DNA from 3 places in the Streptomyces sp. NPDC056222 genome. Region 1 is predicted to be linked to each of the others. Evidence: riboswitches for the same ligand, from Rfam matches in the RefSeq annotation. Region 1 holds a riboswitch; each other region holds the start of a gene.

Region 1 (6,162 bases):
ACCGGGGCCGTGCAGGTGACGGCCGCGGCGGCCGGGGTGGCGGTGAGCAGACCACCGGAGGCGGCGAGGGCGGCCGTGACGGCCAGGGCGCTCAGCCGGGTACGAGTCATCACAGGGGGTGGGCCCTTTCCGGACCTATGTGGAGCATGTGAAACGGGGGAACTCCTGTGTGACTCCTGAGGTGGGGGAAGGGTTGTGCCCGCCCCCCACCTCGGATCTCGCGCCCCGAATCTCAGCCGTACCGCCGCGGCGTCCACGTGATGGTGCGGCCGTCGCCCCGCTCGACCGCCCGTGTCTGCGAGGAGCCGATCAGGAGGAGGGTGCGCATGTCGACCTCGGAGGGGTCCAGGGTCTTGAGGGTGAGGACCCGTACCGACTGCTCCGGGCCGCCGACGTCCCGTGCCACGACCACCGGGGTCTCGGGCGAGCGGAGTTCGAGCAGCAGGTCGCGGGCGGCCGCCACCTGGTGCGTACGGGACTTCGAGCCCGGGTTGTAGAGCGCCAGGACCAGGTCCGCCCGGGTGGCGGCGCGCAGGCGGGCGGCGATCACGTCCCAGGGCTTGAGCCGGTCCGAGAGGGAGATCGTGGCGTAGTCGTGGCCGAGCGGGGCGCCCGCCGCGGCGGCTGCCGCGTTCGCGGCCGTCACACCAGGGAGGACCCGTACGGGAACGTCCGCGTACCGCTCCTCCGACGCGACCTCCAGGACCGCCGTGGCCATGGCGAAGACACCGGGGTCGCCGCCCGAGACGACCGCGACGCGGCGCCCGCGCCGGGCGAGGTCGAGGGCGAACTCGGCGCGCTCGGACTCGACCTTGTTGTCCGAGCCGTGCCGGCGCTGGCCGGGGCGCAGCGCCGGGACGCGGTCGAGGTAGGTGGTGTAGCCGACGAGGTCGTCGGCGTTGACCAGCGCGCCGCGCGACTCCGGCGTCAGCCAGGGAGCGCCCGCCGGGCCGGTGCCGACGACGACGACCTCGCCGCCGGTCTCCCGGGACTCGGGGGTGACGGCGTCGATACGGGAGGGCAGGACGGCGACCGAGAAGTACGGCACGGTCTCCGGGTCCACCTCGGCGAGGATCTCCGTCCGCTCGCCCGCCATGAACGCCCGCTCCACGTACCGCGCGTCGTCGAGGCGGCCCGCGCGCTCCAGGGCGCGGCGCACGGTGGGGAAGGTGCGGCCGAGCTTCATCACGACCGCCGAGTCGGTGCCCGCGAGGCGGGCCGTCAGCTCGTCCTCCGGCAGTGTGCCGGGGATGATCGTCAGGACCTCCTCCGCCTCGCACAGCGGCTCGCCGAGCCGGGCCGCGGCGGCGGACACGGAGGTGACGCCGGGGATGACGGTGGTGTCGTAGCGGTCCGCGAGCCGCTTGTGCATGTGCTGGTACGAGCCGTAGAAGAGCGGGTCGCCCTCGGCGAGGACGGCGACGGTGCGGCCGGCGTCGAGGTGGGCGGCGAGGCGGGCCGCGGCCTCCTCGTAGAAGTCGTCGAGCGCGCCGCGGTAGCCGCCGGGGTGGTCGGTGGTCTCCACCGTGAGCGGGTACATCAGCCGCTCCTCGATGTGGTCCTCGCGGAGGTGCTCGGCGGCGATGGAGCGCGCGATGGAGCGGCCGTGGCGGGCCGAGTGGTAGGCGACGACGTCGGCGGACGCGATGGCCTTCACGGCGGCGACCGTCATCAGGTTGGGGTCGCCGGGGCCGAGGCCGACTCCGTACAGCTTGCCGGGGGCGTTGGCGCTCATGCCTGGATCTCCGCTTCCGTCGCGATGGCGTTGATCGCGGCGGCGGTCATCGCGCTGCCGCCGCGCCGGCCCCGTACGACGAGGTAGTCGAGGCCCAGGGTCTGGGCGGCGAGGGCGTCCTTGGACTCGGCGGCGCCGATGAAGCCGACCGGTATGCCGAGGACGGCGGCCGGGCGGGGCGCACCCTTCGCGATCATCTCCAGGAGGTGGAAGAGGGCGGTGGGCGCGTTGCCGATGGCGACGACGGAGCCTTCGAGGCGGTCGCGCCAGAGTTCGAGGGCGGCGGCGCTGCGGGTGGTGCCGAGCTCGGCGGCGAGGGCGGGCACGGAGGGGTCGGAGAGGGTGCAGACCACGTCGTTGTCGGCGGGCAGGCGCTTGCGGGTCACGCCGCTGGCGACCATCTGCGCGTCGCACAGGATCGGTGCGCCGGCGCGCAGGGCGGCGCGGGCGCGGGAGACGACCTGCGGCGAGTAGGCGAGGTCGCGGACGAGGTCGGTCATGCCGCAGGCGTGGATCATGCGGACCGCGACCGTGGCGACGTCGGCGGGCAGATCGGCGAGGTCCGCCTCGGCGCGGATCGTGGCAAAGGACTGGCGGTAGATCTCCGCGCCGTCCTTCTCGTAGGCGAACATCGTGTCGTTCTCGCTCATCTCGTTGTGCGGGCCGTTGCGACTGCTTCGGTCAGGGAGGTACGGGGGGTGGGGCGGCCGTCCACGAGGTAGGTGCCCTCGGCGGTGGCGAGGACGTCGACCCAGCTGCCGGGGGCGCCTTGGGGGTGGCCGCACCGGCGCTCGCACCCCGAGAAGTGGACGGGGAGGCCGGGAGTGCCGGGTACGGCGTCCGCGCGGACGCCGGCGAGGGACTTGGCGCAGCCGGGCCGCCCGGTGCAGGCGCCGACGCCGACCCAGGGGGAGCGGGGGTCGGTGACCAGCCCGGCCGCCTCCAGCTCGGGCAGCCGCGTTCGGGTGGCCCCGACGACGACGGCCCCGCGCCAGGGCGTGAGCCGTACCTCGTCGGCGGGCAGCAGCGCCCGCAGCTGGGTGGCCGTCAGCCGTCCGAGCGGCGCGAGCACGTGCAGCGCGTTCCCGCCGAGGGGCCCGGGCGCGGGCGGCGCGCCGTGCGGCAGCGGCGGTGCGGGGACGACGGGCCGGGCGTCGACCCCGGCCCGTGCGAGCGCGGCGGCGAGGTCGAGGAGGCCGGTCCCGGCGTCCGGCGCGTCGGCCGTTCCGGCGCCGGGAGTCGCGGTGCCCGGCAGTGCCGTCAGGCCGGCGGTGTCGATGGCCTCCGTGTTCGGTGCGCCTGCGTTCGGCAGCTCCTTCACACGCCATGCGCCGTTCCCGGCGGCCTGTGCGGCCCGCAGGAACGCGTCGGCCGCGGCGAGCGCCGCTCGCGGCGCGTCGGCGCCCGCGACGCGGAACGCCTGCCCGCCGACGTACAGCAGGGCGTCGGCCGCGCGCGGGGCGGGGCCGACGCAGCCGCCGGCCGAGGCTTCGCTCTCATTGGGGGACAGACTCCCGCCCACCGAGGCTCCGGTCTCGCCGTGCGACGGGCTCCCGGCCGCCGAGGCTCCGGTCCCGCCGGGGTGCGGACTCCCGCCCGTCGAGGCTTTGCTCCCGCCGGGCGACGTGCTCTCGCCCGTCCCCCCGTCGCCGGCCGCCCACGGTCCTCCTGCGATCAAGGTCACATCTCCGCCCAGCCCCGCCACGTCTCCGCGGCCGTCGTCCAGGACGAAGAGGAAGCGGCCCGAGAGGGCCGCCGTCCAGGGGGTCGCGCAGAGCAGGGTGTCCAGTTCGCGGGCCCACAACTGCGCGTCCGCGTGGCCGAGTCCGTCCAGTCCCGCGGTCGGGGAGGCGACGATGTTGCGGACGCGTTCGTGGGTGGCCGAGGGCAGCAGGCCCGCCTCCGTCAGCCGCTCCGCCAGATCGATGCCACAGCCCTCGCCGAGGCCGCGCAGCTCCACGTTCCCCCGGGACGTGACCGTGACCCGGCCGTCGCCGAGCGACTCCGCCGCCGACGCCAGGACCTGGACCTGACGAGACGTCAACAAGCCTGCGGGCAGGCGCAGTCGGGCCAGACCGCCGTCATCGGCGGGGTGCAGGCGCAGCGCGCCGGGGCAGGCATCGCCACGGTCCCGTATGAGAGGTTCGCCCCGGTTGGGCGTTGTGGGTGGGGTGGGCGGCATGGCGGCGAGCATACCCACGTGGATCGGGACGACCCCTGGGGACGACCCCTGCCCGCCGTGAGCACGATCTACTATGCAGACGGCATGGGGTCCCAGGACCCCGGGGAGGAAGCCCGGTGAGAATCCGGCGCGGTCCCGCCACTGTGAGCCAGGTCGCACCAGCGGCCCGGTGAGTCAGGAACTCCCGCCGTCCATACGACCACCCGGGGCGCGGACAACCCCGAGGAAGGCCTGCGCACGCATGCGAATTCTGTTGCTGTCGCACTCCGACACCGACCTGCTCAGCGCCCGCGCGGCCGGCGGCCCCGTCGAGTACCGGTTCGCCAATCCCTCCCGCCTCGCCCTGGACGACCTGCCCGGGCTCCTGGACGACGTCGACCTCGTTCTCGTGCGGCTCCTCGGCGGGCTGCGGGCATGGGAGGACGGCCTCGACGCGCTGCGCGCCGCCGGAAGGCCGCTGGTCGTGCTCTCCGGCGAACAGGCCCCCGACGCCCAGCTCATGGCGACCTCCACCGTCCCGGTGGGTGTCGCCACCGAGGCCCACGCCTACCTCGCGCACGGCGGCCCGGCCAACCTGGAGCAGCTGGCCCGCTTCCTCTCCGACACCGTGCTGCTCACCGGCCACGGCTTCGACGCCCCGGCCGCCGCGCCGACCTGGGGCCCGCTGGAGCGCACGCCCCGGACGACCGACGGCCCGACGGTCGCCGTGCTCTACTACCGCGCCCACCACATGAGCGGGAACACCGCCTTCATCGACACCCTCTGCGAGGCCGTCGAGGACGCCGGCGCCCAGGCCCTGCCGCTGTACGTCGCGTCCCTGCGCGCCCCGGAGCCGGAGCTGCTCGACCGTCTGCGCGGCGCCGACGCGATCATCACCACCGTCCTCGCGGCCGGCGGCACCAAGCCCGCCGAGGCGCAGGCCGGCGGCGACGAGGAGGCCTGGGACGCGGGCGCGCTCGCCGCCCTCGACGTACCGATCCTCCAGGCGCTCTGCCTCACCGGCTCGCGCTCGGCCTGGGAGGAGAACGACGAGGGTCTCTCCCCGCTGGACGCCGCGAGCCAGGTCGCCGTCCCCGAGTTCGACGGCCGGCTCATCACCGTCCCGTTCTCCTTCAAGGAGATCGACGAGGACGGGCTGCCCGCGTACGTCGCCGACACCGAGCGCGCGGCCCGCGTCGCCGGGATCGCGGTCCGTCACGCCCGTCTGCGCCATATCCCGAACGCCGAGAAGAAGCTCGCGCTCGTCCTCTCCGCGTACCCGACCAAGCACTCCCGGATCGGCAACGCGGTCGGCCTCGACACCCCCGCCTCCGCCGTCGCGCTGCTGCGGCGCCTGCGGGAGGAGGGCTACGACTTCGGTCCGGTCGAGGAGATCCCCGGCCTGGTCTCCGGCGACGGCGACGAGCTGATCTACGCCCTGATCGAGGCCGGCGGCCACGACCAGGACTGGCTCACCGAGGAGCAGCTGGCGAAGAACCCCGTTCGCATCCCGGCGGCCGACTACAAGCGCTGGTACGCGCAGCTCCCGGCCGAGCTGCGCGAGGCGGTCGAGGAGCACTGGGGCCCGGCGCCCGGCGAGATGTTCCTGGACCGGTCCCGCAACCCCGAGGGCGACATCGTCCTCGCCGCCCTGCGGCGCGGGAACCTGCTGATCCTCATCCAGCCGCCGCGCGGCTTCGGCGAGAACCCGATCGCGATCTATCACGACCCCGATCTCCCGCCGTCCCACCACTACCTGGCCGCCTACCGCTGGATCGCGGCGCGCGCCGAGGACGGCGGCTTCGGGGCGGACGCGATGGTCCACCTCGGCAAGCACGGCAACCTGGAGTGGCTGCCCGGCAAGAACGCCGGCCTGTCGGCCGCCTGCGGCCCGGACGCGGCGCTCGGCGACATCCCTCTGATCTACCCGTTCCTGGTCAACGACCCGGGCGAGGGCACGCAGGCCAAGCGTCGCGTGCACGCGACGCTCGTCGACCACCTGGTGCCGCCGATGGCGCGCGCCGACTCGTACGGCGACATCGCGCGCCTGGAGCAGCTGCTCGACGAGTACGCGCAGATCTCCTCCATGGACCCGTCGAAGCTGCCCGCGATCCGCGCGCAGATCTGGACGCTGATCCAGGCGGCGAAGCTCGACCACGACCTGGGGCTCGAGGACCGTCCGGAGGACGACGGCTTCGACGACTTCCTGCTGCATGTCGACGGCTGGCTGTGCGAGGTCAAGGACGCGCAGATCAGGGACGGTCTG
Region 2 (6,162 bases), on a different contig from region 1:
AGGTCGTCGATGGCCCGGAGGATGTCGCCGAACTCGGCGTAGCACATGTGGGTGTGGATCTGGGTGTCCGGACGGACGCCGGCCGTGGTGAGGCGGAAGGCCTCGGTGGCCCAGGCGAGGTACGGGGCGTGGGCGTCGGCGCGCAGCGGCAGTGTCTCGCGCAGGGCCGGCTCGTCGACCTGGATCACCGACGTGCCCGCCGCCTCCAGATCGGCGACCTCGTCGCGCAGGGCGAGCGCGACCTGGCGGGCGGTGTCGCCGAGCGGCTGGTCGTCACGGACGAAGGACCAGGCCAGCATCGTGACCGGGCCGGTCAGCATTCCCTTGACGGGGCGGGACGTCTGCCGCTGTGCGTACGTCGTCCAGCGCACCGTCATCGGCGCGGGGCGGGAGATGTCGCCGGCCAGGACCGGCGGCCGGACGTACCGGGTGCCGTACGACTGGACCCAGCCGTGCTGGGTGGCGAGGTAGCCGGTCAGCCGCTCGGCGAAGTACTGGACCATGTCGTTGCGTTCGGGCTCGCCGTGCACGAGGACGTCGAGGCCGGTCTTCTCCTGGAAGGCGATCACCTCGCGGATCTCGGCCTTGATCCGCTCCTCGTATGCCGTCGTGTCGAGCCATCCGGCGCGCAGATCGGCGCGGGCGCTGCGCAGCTCGGCGGTCTGCGGGAAGGAGCCGATGGTCGTCGTGGGCAGCAACGGCAGGTTCAGGTGGGCCCGCTGGGCGGCCGCGCGCTCGGTGTAGGGCTGGGCACGGCGGGTGTCGCTTTCGGTGACGGCGGCCGTGCGGGTCCGTACGGCGGGGTCGTTGGTGATCGCCGAGCTCGCCCGCGAGGCCAGATCGGCACGGTTGGCGGCGAGTTCGGCGGCGATCGCACCGGTGCCCTGGGACAGGCCGCGCGCGAGCGTGGCGATCTCCGCGGTCTTCTGGCGCGCGAAGGCGAGCCAGCGGCGGATCTGCGGGTCGATGTCCCGCTCCACCGCGGCGTCCAGCGGGACGTGCAGCAGCGAGCAGGACGCCGCGACGTCGACCTGATCGGCGAGGCCGAGCAGGGTGCCGAGGGCGGTCAGGGACTTCTGGTGGTCGTTGATCCAGATGTTGCGGCCGTTGACGACACCGGCGACCAGCCGCTTGCCCGGCAGGCCGCCCACCGCCGCGAGATCCGCCAGATTGCCGGCGGCGGCATCGGTGAAGTCGAGCGCGAGTCCCTCCACGGGGGCCTTCGCCAGCACGGGAAGTGCCTCGCCCAGCCGGTCGAAGTAGGAGGCGATCAGCAGCTTCGGCCGGTCGGCAGGGCCGCCGAGTTCACGGTAGGCGCGGGCGGCGGCGTTCAGCTCGGCGGGAGTGCGGTCCTGGACGAGGGCGGGCTCGTCGAGCTGCACCCACTCGGCGCCCGCCGCGAGCAGGTCGGCGAGCACCTCGGCGTACACCGGCAGCAACCGGTCGAGCAGGGTGAGCGGCTCGAAGTCCTCCGCGACACCCGGCGCCGGCTTGGCCAGCAGGAGGTACGTGACCGGCCCCACCAGGACGGGACGGGCCGAGTGGCCGAGCGCGAGGGCCTCCTTCAGCTCGGCGACCTGCTTGGTGCTGTCGGCGCCGAAGGCACTGTCGGGACCCAGCTCGGGGACAAGGTAGTGGTAGTTGGTGTCGAACCACTTGGTCATCTCCAGCGGCGCCACGTCCTCGGTGCCGCGGGCCATCGCGAAGTACCCGTCGAGCGGGTCGGACTCGACGGCGGCGCGGTGGCGGGCGGGGACGGCGCCGACCATGACACTGGTGTCGAGCACATGGTCGTAGAGGGAGAAGTCGCCGGTCGGCACCTCGTGGATGCCGGAGTCGGCGAGCTGCCGCCAGTTGGTCTCGCGCAGCTCCCGGGCGGTCTCCCGGAGGGCTTCGGCGCCGACCCGGCCCTTCCAGTACCCCTCGACGGCCTTCTTCAGCTCCCGGTTCCGACCCTGGCGGGGGTATCCGTACACGGTGGCCCGTGCTGCCGCGGCCGCGGACTCGGTTGTCACGTAACTCTCCTTCGCGAGCTTGCGTGTCATGAGACAGACCCGAGGAGTCGCGAGCGAAGGGTGACGAACCGGAAGGACCACCGCAGGGGCGTACATCGAGGTACGCGCGGCCGATCCGTCCTGCTGTGCACGCCGACCCGCCCACGAGGTCACCGGGATCACCGCACGCGAACGGTCGCGTACGGGCAACGGGCAGGTCTTCGGACTCGCGAGCACGTCTCGTCGTACGGAAGTCGTACGAGACACCTACTAACCGTCGCTTCCCAGACCCTCGCGGGCCCAGTGCGTATGACGGCGGTCGTTCTCGCTCACCGCTGCGGGGCAGTCCCGGATTCCCACCGGGTTCCCTCTTACGACGCGTCCCGCCTGGCTGACGGGGCGAACCAGCTGCACGGGCAGCGTAGCCCCGTGGGCGTGGAAGGGTGCGAGTGACTCATGTTCCGGACGGTGAAATGAGACACACCCGCTGTGAGGGCTGCGTGGCGGCGCGCCGCCACCCCTGGGGAACGGAGTCTCCGGTGCCGCCCCCGCGACGGCTCCCCGCCTGTGCCGGAGACGGCGGGACCACCGAAGTCCCGGGCCGCGCACCGTTGTTCGTGACCGGTGGGCTCCTGGCGCGTCCGCGTGCCGTGAACAGCGGCGACGGAGTTCGTATAGGCTCCAGCCGCACGTGAGGAGGCGGCACCGATGAACGGGAGTGCTCGGCAGGTGGCGGCGGGGGATTCGCGGCGCGCGACCATCCGGGAGGTGGCCGCGCTCGCCGGAGTGTCGACGGCGACCGTCTCACGGGTGCTGAACCGCAACTATCCGGTGGCACAGGCGACCCGCGACCGGGTCGAGGGCGCGATGCGGGAGCTCGGCTATGTGGTGAACGCGCACGCCCGCGCCCTGGCCGGCACCTCGAACCGCACCGTGGGGATCATCGTCAGCGAGATCGTCGACCCCTTCTTCGCGTACATCGCGCGCGGCGTGGAGCGCGAGGCGGCGCGCACGGGCCGGCTCTGCCTGGTCTGCTGCACGCAGGGCGACGCGAAGCGCGAACTGGCCTTCGTCGACCTCCTGCACGAGCAGCGTGCCGACGTGGTCGTGCTGGTCGGAGGGAGTGTCGTGGACCGCGCCTACACCGCGGAACTCACCCGCCGCGCCGAGGAACTCCACGCCGGGGGCTCCTCCCTGGTGCTCTGCGGCCGGCCCTCGCTGGGGGGACGGGTCCCCGCGGCGGCGGTGGAGTACGACAACGAGGGCGGTGCGTTCGCCATCACCGACCATCTGCTGACGCAAGGGCATCGGCGGATCCTCTACCTGGGCGGCCCGCCCGCCGTCTCGACCACGCTGGACCGCCTCGCCGGATACCGCCGAGCCCTCGAACTGCGCGGCGTCACGCCCGATGACGGTCTGGTGCACACCGGTGCGTTCAGCAGAGGCTTCGGCTATCGCCGGACGACCGAACTCCTCGCCGAGGGGCTCGACTTCACCGCGATCTTCGCCGCCAACGACATCGTGGCGGCCGGTGCGGCGCAGGCCCTGGAGGAGGCGGGCGCCCGGATCCCGGAGGACGTCTCCCTCGTCGGCTACGACGATGTGCCCGTGGCGCAAGAGATGCGTCCGCGGCTGACCACCGTGCACATCCCGCTGGAGGAGATGGGCCGGCAGGCCGTGCGGCTCGCGACCCCCGGGGACGACGGCGACGACGGTGACGACGCCTGGCGGGCACCCACGACGGGCGTGCACCGGCTGGGCACGCACATCGTGGTGCGCGACTCGGTGGCCCCGCCGAAGGCGACACGCACCCGGCGGGCCCGCACCGTGTGAAGCAGGGATGAGCGCGGGGGACAACCCAGGGCAGAGGTGTGGGAGAGAACGTTTACCGTCGCTTGTCTCCGCTGGTTCCCTTCGGGTTCATAGAAACCCGTAGAAACATTGCGTCTTCTCTTGCCTCGGCATAGCAACCGCTTACATCCTGTCGGGCAGTCAGAGGCCAGGCCCTTGCCCTCTCCGAGGAGACCGGATGCCCCACCTCCCTGCGCTCAACCGTCGTTCCGTCCTCGCGGGTCTGGCCGGTGCCGGCACCGCCGGCCTGCTGGGCGCCGCCCCGGCGCACGCGGCCACCGCGGCCGCCACCGCCACCGGCCATACGTGCACGATCACGGTGACCGCACGCCCCGCCGCCGAGAGCGAGCGGCTCCGGCTCGCCCAGGCGCTGCGCGGCAGCGAGCTCCACGCGACCGGCCTGTACGCGCCGCCCGGTGCCGAGGTCACGCTCAACGTCCTGCCGTACGACGGTCTCGTGCCGACCCTGTGGATCGGCCTGTGGGACTACTACGGCACGCTCACCGAGCCGCGAGCCCACGCGCTCGAACCCGGCGCCAACACCGTCGTCGATCCCCACGGCGGTCCCGTCTACCTGACGCTGGCCGGTGACGGCGAGCGGGCGGGGGTCAGGTTCCGCTCCGGGGCCGTGCCCATGCCCACGTACGCACTGGGCCGCACCACCGAGGCCGACTACCAGGCCCGGTTGGACACGCTCACCGACGTCCCCTACGTGGAGCTGACGGCGCCGCACACGATCCTCACCCTCACACGGGAGGGCGCCCTCCTCCACCGGAACGAGGACCACGACGCCCTCCTGCGGCTCCTGGAGACCGTCATCGCCTCGCACGCCGCCATCAGCGGTCTCGACGGGAGCTCCCCGACACACCGTCGCAAGGCCGGCCCGTACCACTTCACCGAGGTCTCCAAGGTCCCCACCGGCGTCGGCGCCTACGCCACCCACGGCTACAACGGCTTCCCGCGCGCCTATCTCGACCGGCTGACCACCGTCGAGGGCCTGCGCACCCGGGGCTGGGGGCTGTACCACGAGCTCGGGCACCTGCATCAGCAGATGGCGTACAAGCCCTCGGGTCTCACCGAGGTGACCGTGAACATCTACTCCCTGGCGGCGCAGCGCAGCCTGGGCCGACCGTCGAACCTGCTCACCGTCGACCCCGCCACGGGCCTGAACCACTTCCGCTCGGCCCAGGCGAAGTTCGGCACGGCGGGTCTCGCGTACGAGAGGTCCTTCGGCGCGTACGAGAAGCTCGTCCCGCTGCGTCAGCTGGAGCTCGCCTTCGGCGAGGACTTCTGGCCCCGGCTGCACAGGCTGGTCCGCGAGGAGAACCCGCAGTCCGACTGGACCGAGACCGCCAAGCGCTACCGCGCGCTCGCCACGTACTCCAGCCGCGTCGCCGGCCACGACCTCACCGCCTTCTTCCTCGACCGCTGGGCCTTCCCCATCGACGCCACGGGCCGGGCCGAACTCGCCGCGCTGAACCTGCCCACGCCCCCCGTCGACCCCAGCACGCTGACCGACTGACGCCCCGTCCGGGAGGAACCGCCATGCACGACTTCACTCCCCGCAGACGCACCCTGCTCGCCGCCGGCATCGGCGCCCTCCTCCTGCCGCTCGCCCCGGGCGCGGGAGAGGCGCACGCCGAGACCATCGGTGCGACGACCGACCCCTTCGACACCCTCCGAGCCCGCGCCGCCGAGCTGGCCACCGGCGGCGCCATCGACCCCGCCGACCCGGTCTACGCCACCGCCCTGGCCACCCTGAACACCGCGGCGGCGGCAGCATGGACCACCCTGGACCGCACCGCCGCCCGTGCCGCCCTGTGGACCGACCTGGCCCCCGTCACCGCACCCGCCAACTTCAGCCTCTCGTACGGGCGACTGCTCACCCTGGCGACCGCCTGGGCGACTCCCGGTGCCACCCTGCACGGTGACGAGCAGGTCGCCGCCGCGGTCGTCGAGGCACTGGCCTTCCTGAACGACACGGCCTACCACCCCGCCAAGCCCGAGTCCGGCAACTGGTGGTTCTGGGAGATCGGCGCGCCCCGCAACCTCATGGACGTCTGCGTCCTGCTCGGCGACCGCATCCCCGCCGACCGGATCGCCGCCTACTGCGCCGTCGTGGATCGGTTCTGCGCCAACCCCGACCGCCGCACCAACAGCCCGTCCCTCGCCGAGACCGGGGCCAACCGGGCCGACAAGGCGGCGATCGTCGCCCTGCGCGGCATCGTCGGCCACAGCGCCGACAAGCTCGCGCTGGCCCGCGACGGACTGTCCGACGTGCGCGACGCGGGCCGGAACAGCCTGTTCAGGTACGTCA
Region 3 (6,162 bases), on a different contig from region 1:
GCACCACCGGGGTGCCGCTGGACGCCCAGCTCCCGGTGAGGCGCTCGGCGACCTCCCGGACCGCCGCCTCGTCCGGCGCCACGATCTCGACGACTGCGAAGCCGGGCCCGGACCGCTCACGCTCAGGCGCTGATCTCCTGCTCGCGGGTGACGCCGATCATCCGCGAGCAGGCCAGACGCGGGGTGAGCTCCTGACGCAGGGATCCGCCAAAGGCTCCTGCATGGTGAAAAGCCCTGGTCGTCCATCCCGGACGGCCGGGGCTTCCTTCGATACCCAGGTTTCAAGGAGTCTTCGTGGAGAGCAGCACGTGCCCGCGGCTGAGCGGCCTCTCGGACGAGCCGGCGTACGACTCGGTGAGGTGATCGACGCCGCCGCGACAGCCGGAACCCAGGCGAGCTTCCTCCGCCGACTGGCTGCGCTCGTGGTCAGCACGAGGCCGACCGGGACGGCGTCACATGAGCTACTTCCTCCAGCACGGATTCGGCTGCCAGTGCCACGACCGAAGCAAGCCCCACCATCACCACCAGTACGGCCGCGCTCCGATCGGCCGGCCGGCGGAGAACGGAACGCCCGCGCCATGAAGTTCAGCACCTGGCCCGCCCTGCTGGTCGTCGACGTCGAGGGCAACGGCACAACGCCCCCGACCTCGTTGACGTAGCAGCCCTGCCGCTGCGCAACGGCCAGCCGGACAAGAGCACCGCCGAGGCGTGGCTGATCCGCCCGCCCCGGCCGGTCACGACGCCGCCGCCATCGACCGCATCAAGACCCCGATCGGAATCACCGGGGTCACCGGCAAGGAACCGGCCACGATCGCGGTGAGCGTCGCGGCGGACCTGCTCCGGACCTTCGAACAGGGCAGCCACCGGACCGGGCCGAACGCGATCGCCGCCGTGCAGGCACCCGCCACCAGCCGGTAATGCGGACTCCGGCCGGTGTCACAGCGACCGTACGAGCACCGCACCCGGACGACCTGTCAGGTGCCTCACCCTGACATGGCCCGCGCGATCACGCGACCGGATCCCCGCGTCTGCGAGGACGGTACGGGTGGGCCGTCCTCCGCAGCCGCACGACCCCACGCAAAAGCCCCGGACTTTCGTCAGGGGCTGCTCAACGTCGCGTGGACTACTTGCACTTACCGTTGTTGCATGTCTCACCCACCGGGCAGGAGATGCCCGCACAGGGGTCCGAGACGCACCGACCGTTCTTGCACGTCTCACCCGTCGGACAGGAGATGCCCGCACAGGAGTTCGCGACGCACCGACCGTTCTTGCACGTCTCACCTCCCGGGCAGACGATGCCCGCACAGGGGTTCGTGACACATTTGCCGTTCTTACAGGTCGTACCTCCCGGGCAGACGATCCCAGCGCATTTGTCGTTCGCCGCGAGCGTCAACGAGGCACCCGATTCCTGAGAACACGAACCACGCTCGAGGGTTTGCTCCTGGACGACCGGTGCCGGTCGGACAGGGGCATCCACCGACTGAGCGGATGCCAAACCCAAGGGGGCAAGAAACAGGATGACCACGGAAGCGGCGAGAGATATACGAGGCATACCGCACCTCCATCCGCTCCCCTCTTTCAACCCTGCGCCGCTCGAACGCGCGGTGCAAGACCAACGGACAGTCATGACAGACCTGCCGGGCGCCAAGGATTGAGCAAGGTCTACGCAACGTACTCGGACGACGGCTTTCCGTGGTCGCGTCCAGATCGGGACGGCCTCGAAGGGCAGTGCGCCCTCGTGGGCGAACCGAGCTGATCTGCGAGCCGGAGGCGTTGGTGTAGCGGCCCTGGAAGGCGGCCGCGACGCACCGGCCCTGCGGGGTCTGTGATCGGGGGCGGGGAGCGCAGATACTGCTGGAGGTCGCACCACACCTGCCAGCGCTGCCAGGAGATGTCCGTGAAGATGCTGATCAACGTTCCCGAGACCGTGGTCGCCGATGCGCTGCGGGGGATGGCCGCCGCGCATCCCGAGCTCACCGTCGATGTCGAGCATCGCGTCGTGCTGCGGCGGGACGCGCCCGTGGACGGCAAGGTGGGGCTCGTGTCCGGAGGTGGGTCCGGGCATGAGCCGTTGCACGGGGGGTTCGTGGGGCCCGGGATGTTGGCGGCCGCTTGCCCCGGGGAGATCTTCACGTCGCCCGTGCCCGATCAGATGGTGCGGGCCGCCGCCGCGGTCGACAGCGGGGCCGGGGTCCTGTTCGTCGTCAAGAACTACACCGGGGACGTCCTCAACTTCGAGATGGCGGCCGAGCTCGCCGAGGACGAGGGGATCCAGATCGCCAAGGTGCTCGTCAACGACGACGTGGCGGTGACGGACAGTCTGTACACGGCCGGGCGGCGCGGGACCGGGGCCACGTTGTTCGTGGAGAAGATCGCCGGGGCCGCGGCCGAGGAGGGCGCGCCGCTGGAGCGGGTGGAGGCGATCGCGCGGCGGGTGAACGAGCGGTCGCGGAGTTTCGGTGTCGCGCTGAGCGCCTGCACCACGCCCGCCAAGGGCAGTCCCACCTTTGATCTGCCCGCCGGTGAGCTGGAGTTGGGCATCGGGATCCATGGCGAGCCCGGGCGTGAGCGGCGGTCGATGATGACCTCGCGGGAGATCGCGGACTTCGCCGTCGATGCCGTACTGGACGATCTGCGGCCGTCCGGACCGGTCCTCGCCCTGGTGAACGGCATGGGCGCCACCCCGTTGCTCGAACTGTACGGCTTCAACGCCGAGGTCCAACGGGTCCTGACCGAACGTGCGGTGCCGGTCGCCCGCACCCTGGTCGGGAACTACGTCACCTCCCTCGACATGGCCGGCTGTTCGGTGACGTTGTGCGAGGCCGACGAAGAGATGCTGCGACTGTGGGACGCGCCCGTGCAGACGCCCGCCCTGCGCTGGGGCCGGTGAGCGGAGTGTCCGAAGTCGACGAGTTCGACGCCGCGTTCTTCCTGCGCTGGCTGACCATCGCCGCGGCAGCCGTCGAACGCGAGGCCGATCGCCTCACCGAGCTCGACTCGGCGATCGGCGACGCCGACCACGGGGCCAATCTGAAGCGGGGGTTCGGCGCCGTGACGGATGCGCTGGAGAAGGATCCGCCCACGACGCCGGGTGCCGTACTCGCCGCTGCCGGGCGGCAGTTGATCTCCACCGTCGGCGGCGCGTCCGGGCCGCTGTACGGGACGCTGCTGCGCCGGACGGGCAAGGGTCTCGGCGAGGCCCCGGCGGTGACGCGGCAGGAGCTGGCGGCGGCGCTCACCGCGGGAGTCGCCGCGGTCGCCCAGCTCGGCGGGGCGCAGGTGGGTGACAAGACGATGCTGGACGCCCTCGTTCCGGCTACCGAGGGGCTCGGCAAGTCCTTCGCGGCCGCCCGGGACGCGGCCGAGCGGGGCGCCCTCGCGACCGTACCCCTCCAGGCGCGCAAGGGCAGGGCGAGCTATCTGGGCGAGCGCTCCATCGGGCACCAGGACCCCGGGGCCACCTCGTCCGCGCTGCTGATCGCCGCCCTCGTCGAGGCGGCGGCCGAGTGACCGCGCAGGTCGGAATCGTCCTCGTATCGCACAGCGCGGAGGTGGCCGGCGCCGTCGCCGCACTGGCCCAGGGTCTCGCGGGCGGCGGAGCGACCGCGCCGATCGCCCCCGCGGGCGGACGGCCGGACGGCGGCCTCGGCACCAGCTCCCAGCTGATCGTCGGGGCGGCGCGGGAGGTCGACCGGGGTGCCGGTGTGGCGCTGCTCGTCGATCTCGGCAGCGCCGTACTGACGGTGAAGGCTCTCCTCGCCGAGGAGGACGAGCTGCCGGAGGGGGCACGGCTCGTGGACGCCCCGTTCGTCGAGGGCGCCGTCGCCGCCCTCGTCACGGCGAGCGCGGGCGGGGATCTGGATGCCGTGGTGGCCGCGGCCTCGGAGGCCTACACGTATCGAAAGGAGTGAGAGGGGGGCGCGCGCGAGATCTGTCACACACCGTCCGGAGGAGCCTCCGTGTTGTGATGTACCTGGTCAACCCACTACTGTCACAGCGCCTTGGTGTACGGGAAACCGGTGCGGTACCGGTGCGGCCCTCGCCACTGTGATCGGGAAGTCCGGCTCCATCCCTCCGGGGAAGCCACTGGACCACCGCGGGAGACCGCGGCGGTTTGGGAAGGCGGAGCCGCGGCGGCATGACCCGTCAGCCAGGAGACCGGCCAAGGTGCGTTGTCCATCCACGAGGTGCTGGAGAGGGTCTCCCAACCATGCATATAGCCGAGGGGTATCTGCCCCCTGTGCACGCGGCCGCCTGGGGCGTCGCGTCCGCTCCCTTCGTTGTCCACGGTGTTCGCGCGCTGACCCGTGAGGTCAAGGCCAACCCCGAGTCCACCCTGCTGCTCGGTGCGTCCGGTGCGTTCACTTTCGTCCTGTCCGCGCTCAAGATTCCGTCGGTGACGGGCAGTTGCTCGCACCCCACCGGTACGGGGCTCGGCGCGATCCTGTTCCGGCCGCCCGTGATGGCGGTCCTGGGCACGATCACGCTGCTCTTCCAGGCACTGCTGCTCGCCCACGGCGGGCTCACGACGCTCGGTGCCAACGTCTTCTCGATGGCCATCGTCGGCCCATGGGCCGGCTTCGGTACGTACTGGCTGCTGCGCCGGTCCAACGTGCCGCTGATGGTGAGCGTGTTCTTCGGCGCGTTCGTCGCCGACATCTCCACCTACTGCGTCACCAGCGTGCAGCTCGCGCTGGCCTTCCCGGACCCGGGCAGCGGTGTGCTCGGCGCGCTGGCCAAGTTCGGCGGGATCTTCGCCGTGACCCAGTTGCCGCTCGCCGTCAGCGAGGGGCTGCTCACGGTGCTCGTGATGCGGCTGCTCACGCAGTCCAGCAAGGGGGACCTGACCCGCCTCGGCGTCCTGCTCCCGTCCCGGAAGAAGAACGAGAACGCGGAGGCGAGCGCCTGATGAGCCGGAACGCGAAGATCAACACCCTGCTCCTGCTCGTCGTCGCGGCGCTCGCGGTGCTCCCGCTGGTGCTCGGGCTCGGCGACCACAAGGAGGAGCCGTTCACCGGGGCCGACGCCGAGGCGGAGACGGCGATCACGGAGATCGCTCCCGACTACGAGCCGTGGTTCAGCCCGCTGTACGAGCCGCCGTCCGGCGAGATCGAGTCGGCGCTGTTCTCGCTCCAGGCGGCGCTCGGCGCCGGCGTGCTGGCGTACTACTTCGGCGTGCACAGGGGCCGCAAGCAGGGCGAGGCCCGTGCCGAGGCGAAGGCGCTGCGGTCGGCGTCCGGCGACGAGTAGGCGCCGATGCTGCCGATCGACGCTGCGGCGCACAGCAGTCGCTGGCGCCGCCGTCACCCCTGCGAGAAAGCGGTGCTCGGGTTCGGTCTGACGCTCTGCGCGGTCTGTCTGCCGCCCTGGCCGGGCGCCGTGCTCGTCGCGGCGGCCACGCTCGCCGTGCTCCTCGGTCCTGCCGGGGTGCCGGGGCGCCAGCTGTGGCGGGCGTTCCGGATCCCGCTGGGATTTTGCGTGACGGGCGCGATCCCGCTCCTGTTCGAGGTCGGCGGTGCACGGGGGCTCGTCGCCCTCGCGCCGGACGGACCGTTGCACGCGGGCGAGTTGCTGCTGCGGACCTCGGCCGCGTCCCTGGGCGTGCTGCTGTTCGCGTTCACCACGCCCGTCTCGGACGTGCTGCCGCGTCTCGTACGGGCCGGAGTGCCGGCTCCCGTGGTGGACGTGGCGCTGGTGATGTACCGGATCAGCTTCCTGCTCCTGGACGCCATATCCAAGATCCGGCAGGCGCAGGCGGCCCGGCTCGGGCTCACCACCCGGGCGGCGACGTGGCGCTCGCTCGCGGGGCTCGGTGCGACCGCGTTCGTGCGCGCCTTCGACCGGGCGCAGCGCCTGCAGACGGGGCTCGCCGGGCGGGGGTACGACGGGACCTTGCGGGTCCTGGTGCCCCAAGCGGCGGTGTCGACCCGCTTCCTCGCGTCGACGGCCGGCCTCCTGGCCGGTCTCGTCACGCTCACTCTCGTACTGGAAAGGTCCCTGCCGTGAGCCCTGCACCTCCTGTCGTGGAACTGGTGAAGGCCACGTTCGCCTACGAGGACGGGCCGGTCGTCCTCGACGGCATCGACTTCGCCGTGCCGGAGGGCCGGGCGATGGCTCTCCTCGGCCGCAACGGCGGCGGCAAGACGACGCTGCTGCGGCTGC

What was found. Region 1 has a riboswitch for cobalamin ahead of cobN (cobaltochelatase subunit CobN). Riboswitches for the same ligand answer to the same signal wherever they lie in the genome.
Region 2: it holds a riboswitch for cobalamin, as region 1 does, so the genes downstream of both, metE (5-methyltetrahydropteroyltriglutamate--homocysteine S-methyltransferase) here and cobN (cobaltochelatase subunit CobN) in region 1, are expected to answer to the same signal.
Region 3: it holds a riboswitch for cobalamin, as region 1 does, so the genes downstream of both, ACFC0D_RS07190 (energy-coupling factor ABC transporter permease) here and cobN (cobaltochelatase subunit CobN) in region 1, are expected to answer to the same signal.

The regions. Positions count from the first base shown of each region.
Region 1 is NZ_JBHJTL010000049.1:21,866-28,027, reverse strand. It holds gene ACFC0D_RS22640 (fibronectin type III domain-containing protein) at 1-110, opposite strand, end outside; gene ACFC0D_RS22635 (precorrin-2 C(20)-methyltransferase) at 233-1,735, opposite strand; gene ACFC0D_RS22630 (precorrin-8X methylmutase) at 1,732-2,385, opposite strand; gene ACFC0D_RS22625 (cobalamin biosynthesis protein CobG) at 2,382-3,917, opposite strand; cobalamin riboswitch at 3,981-4,124, shown strand; gene cobN (cobaltochelatase subunit CobN) at 4,159-6,162, shown strand, end outside.
Region 2 is NZ_JBHJTL010000046.1:5,453-11,614, forward strand. It holds gene metE (5-methyltetrahydropteroyltriglutamate--homocysteine S-methyltransferase) at 1-2,015, opposite strand, end outside; cobalamin riboswitch at 2,189-2,418, opposite strand; gene ACFC0D_RS21700 (LacI family DNA-binding transcriptional regulator) at 2,703-3,827, shown strand; gene ACFC0D_RS21705 (M60 family metallopeptidase) at 4,024-5,367, shown strand; gene ACFC0D_RS21710 (polysaccharide lyase 8 family protein) at 5,391-6,162, shown strand, end outside.
Region 3 is NZ_JBHJTL010000009.1:113,211-119,372, reverse strand. It holds partial or broken gene ACFC0D_RS07215 (hypothetical protein) at 1-106, opposite strand, end outside; partial or broken gene ACFC0D_RS07210 (xanthine dehydrogenase accessory protein XdhC) at 733-918, shown strand; gene dhaK (dihydroxyacetone kinase subunit DhaK) at 1,898-2,890, shown strand; gene dhaL (dihydroxyacetone kinase subunit DhaL) at 2,887-3,510, shown strand; gene ACFC0D_RS07195 (PTS-dependent dihydroxyacetone kinase phosphotransferase subunit DhaM) at 3,507-3,911, shown strand; cobalamin riboswitch at 3,958-4,182, shown strand; gene ACFC0D_RS07190 (energy-coupling factor ABC transporter permease) at 4,211-4,909, shown strand; gene ACFC0D_RS07185 (energy-coupling factor ABC transporter substrate-binding protein) at 4,909-5,250, shown strand; gene cbiQ (cobalt ECF transporter T component CbiQ) at 5,257-6,006, shown strand; gene ACFC0D_RS07175 (ATP-binding cassette domain-containing protein) at 6,003-6,162, shown strand, end outside.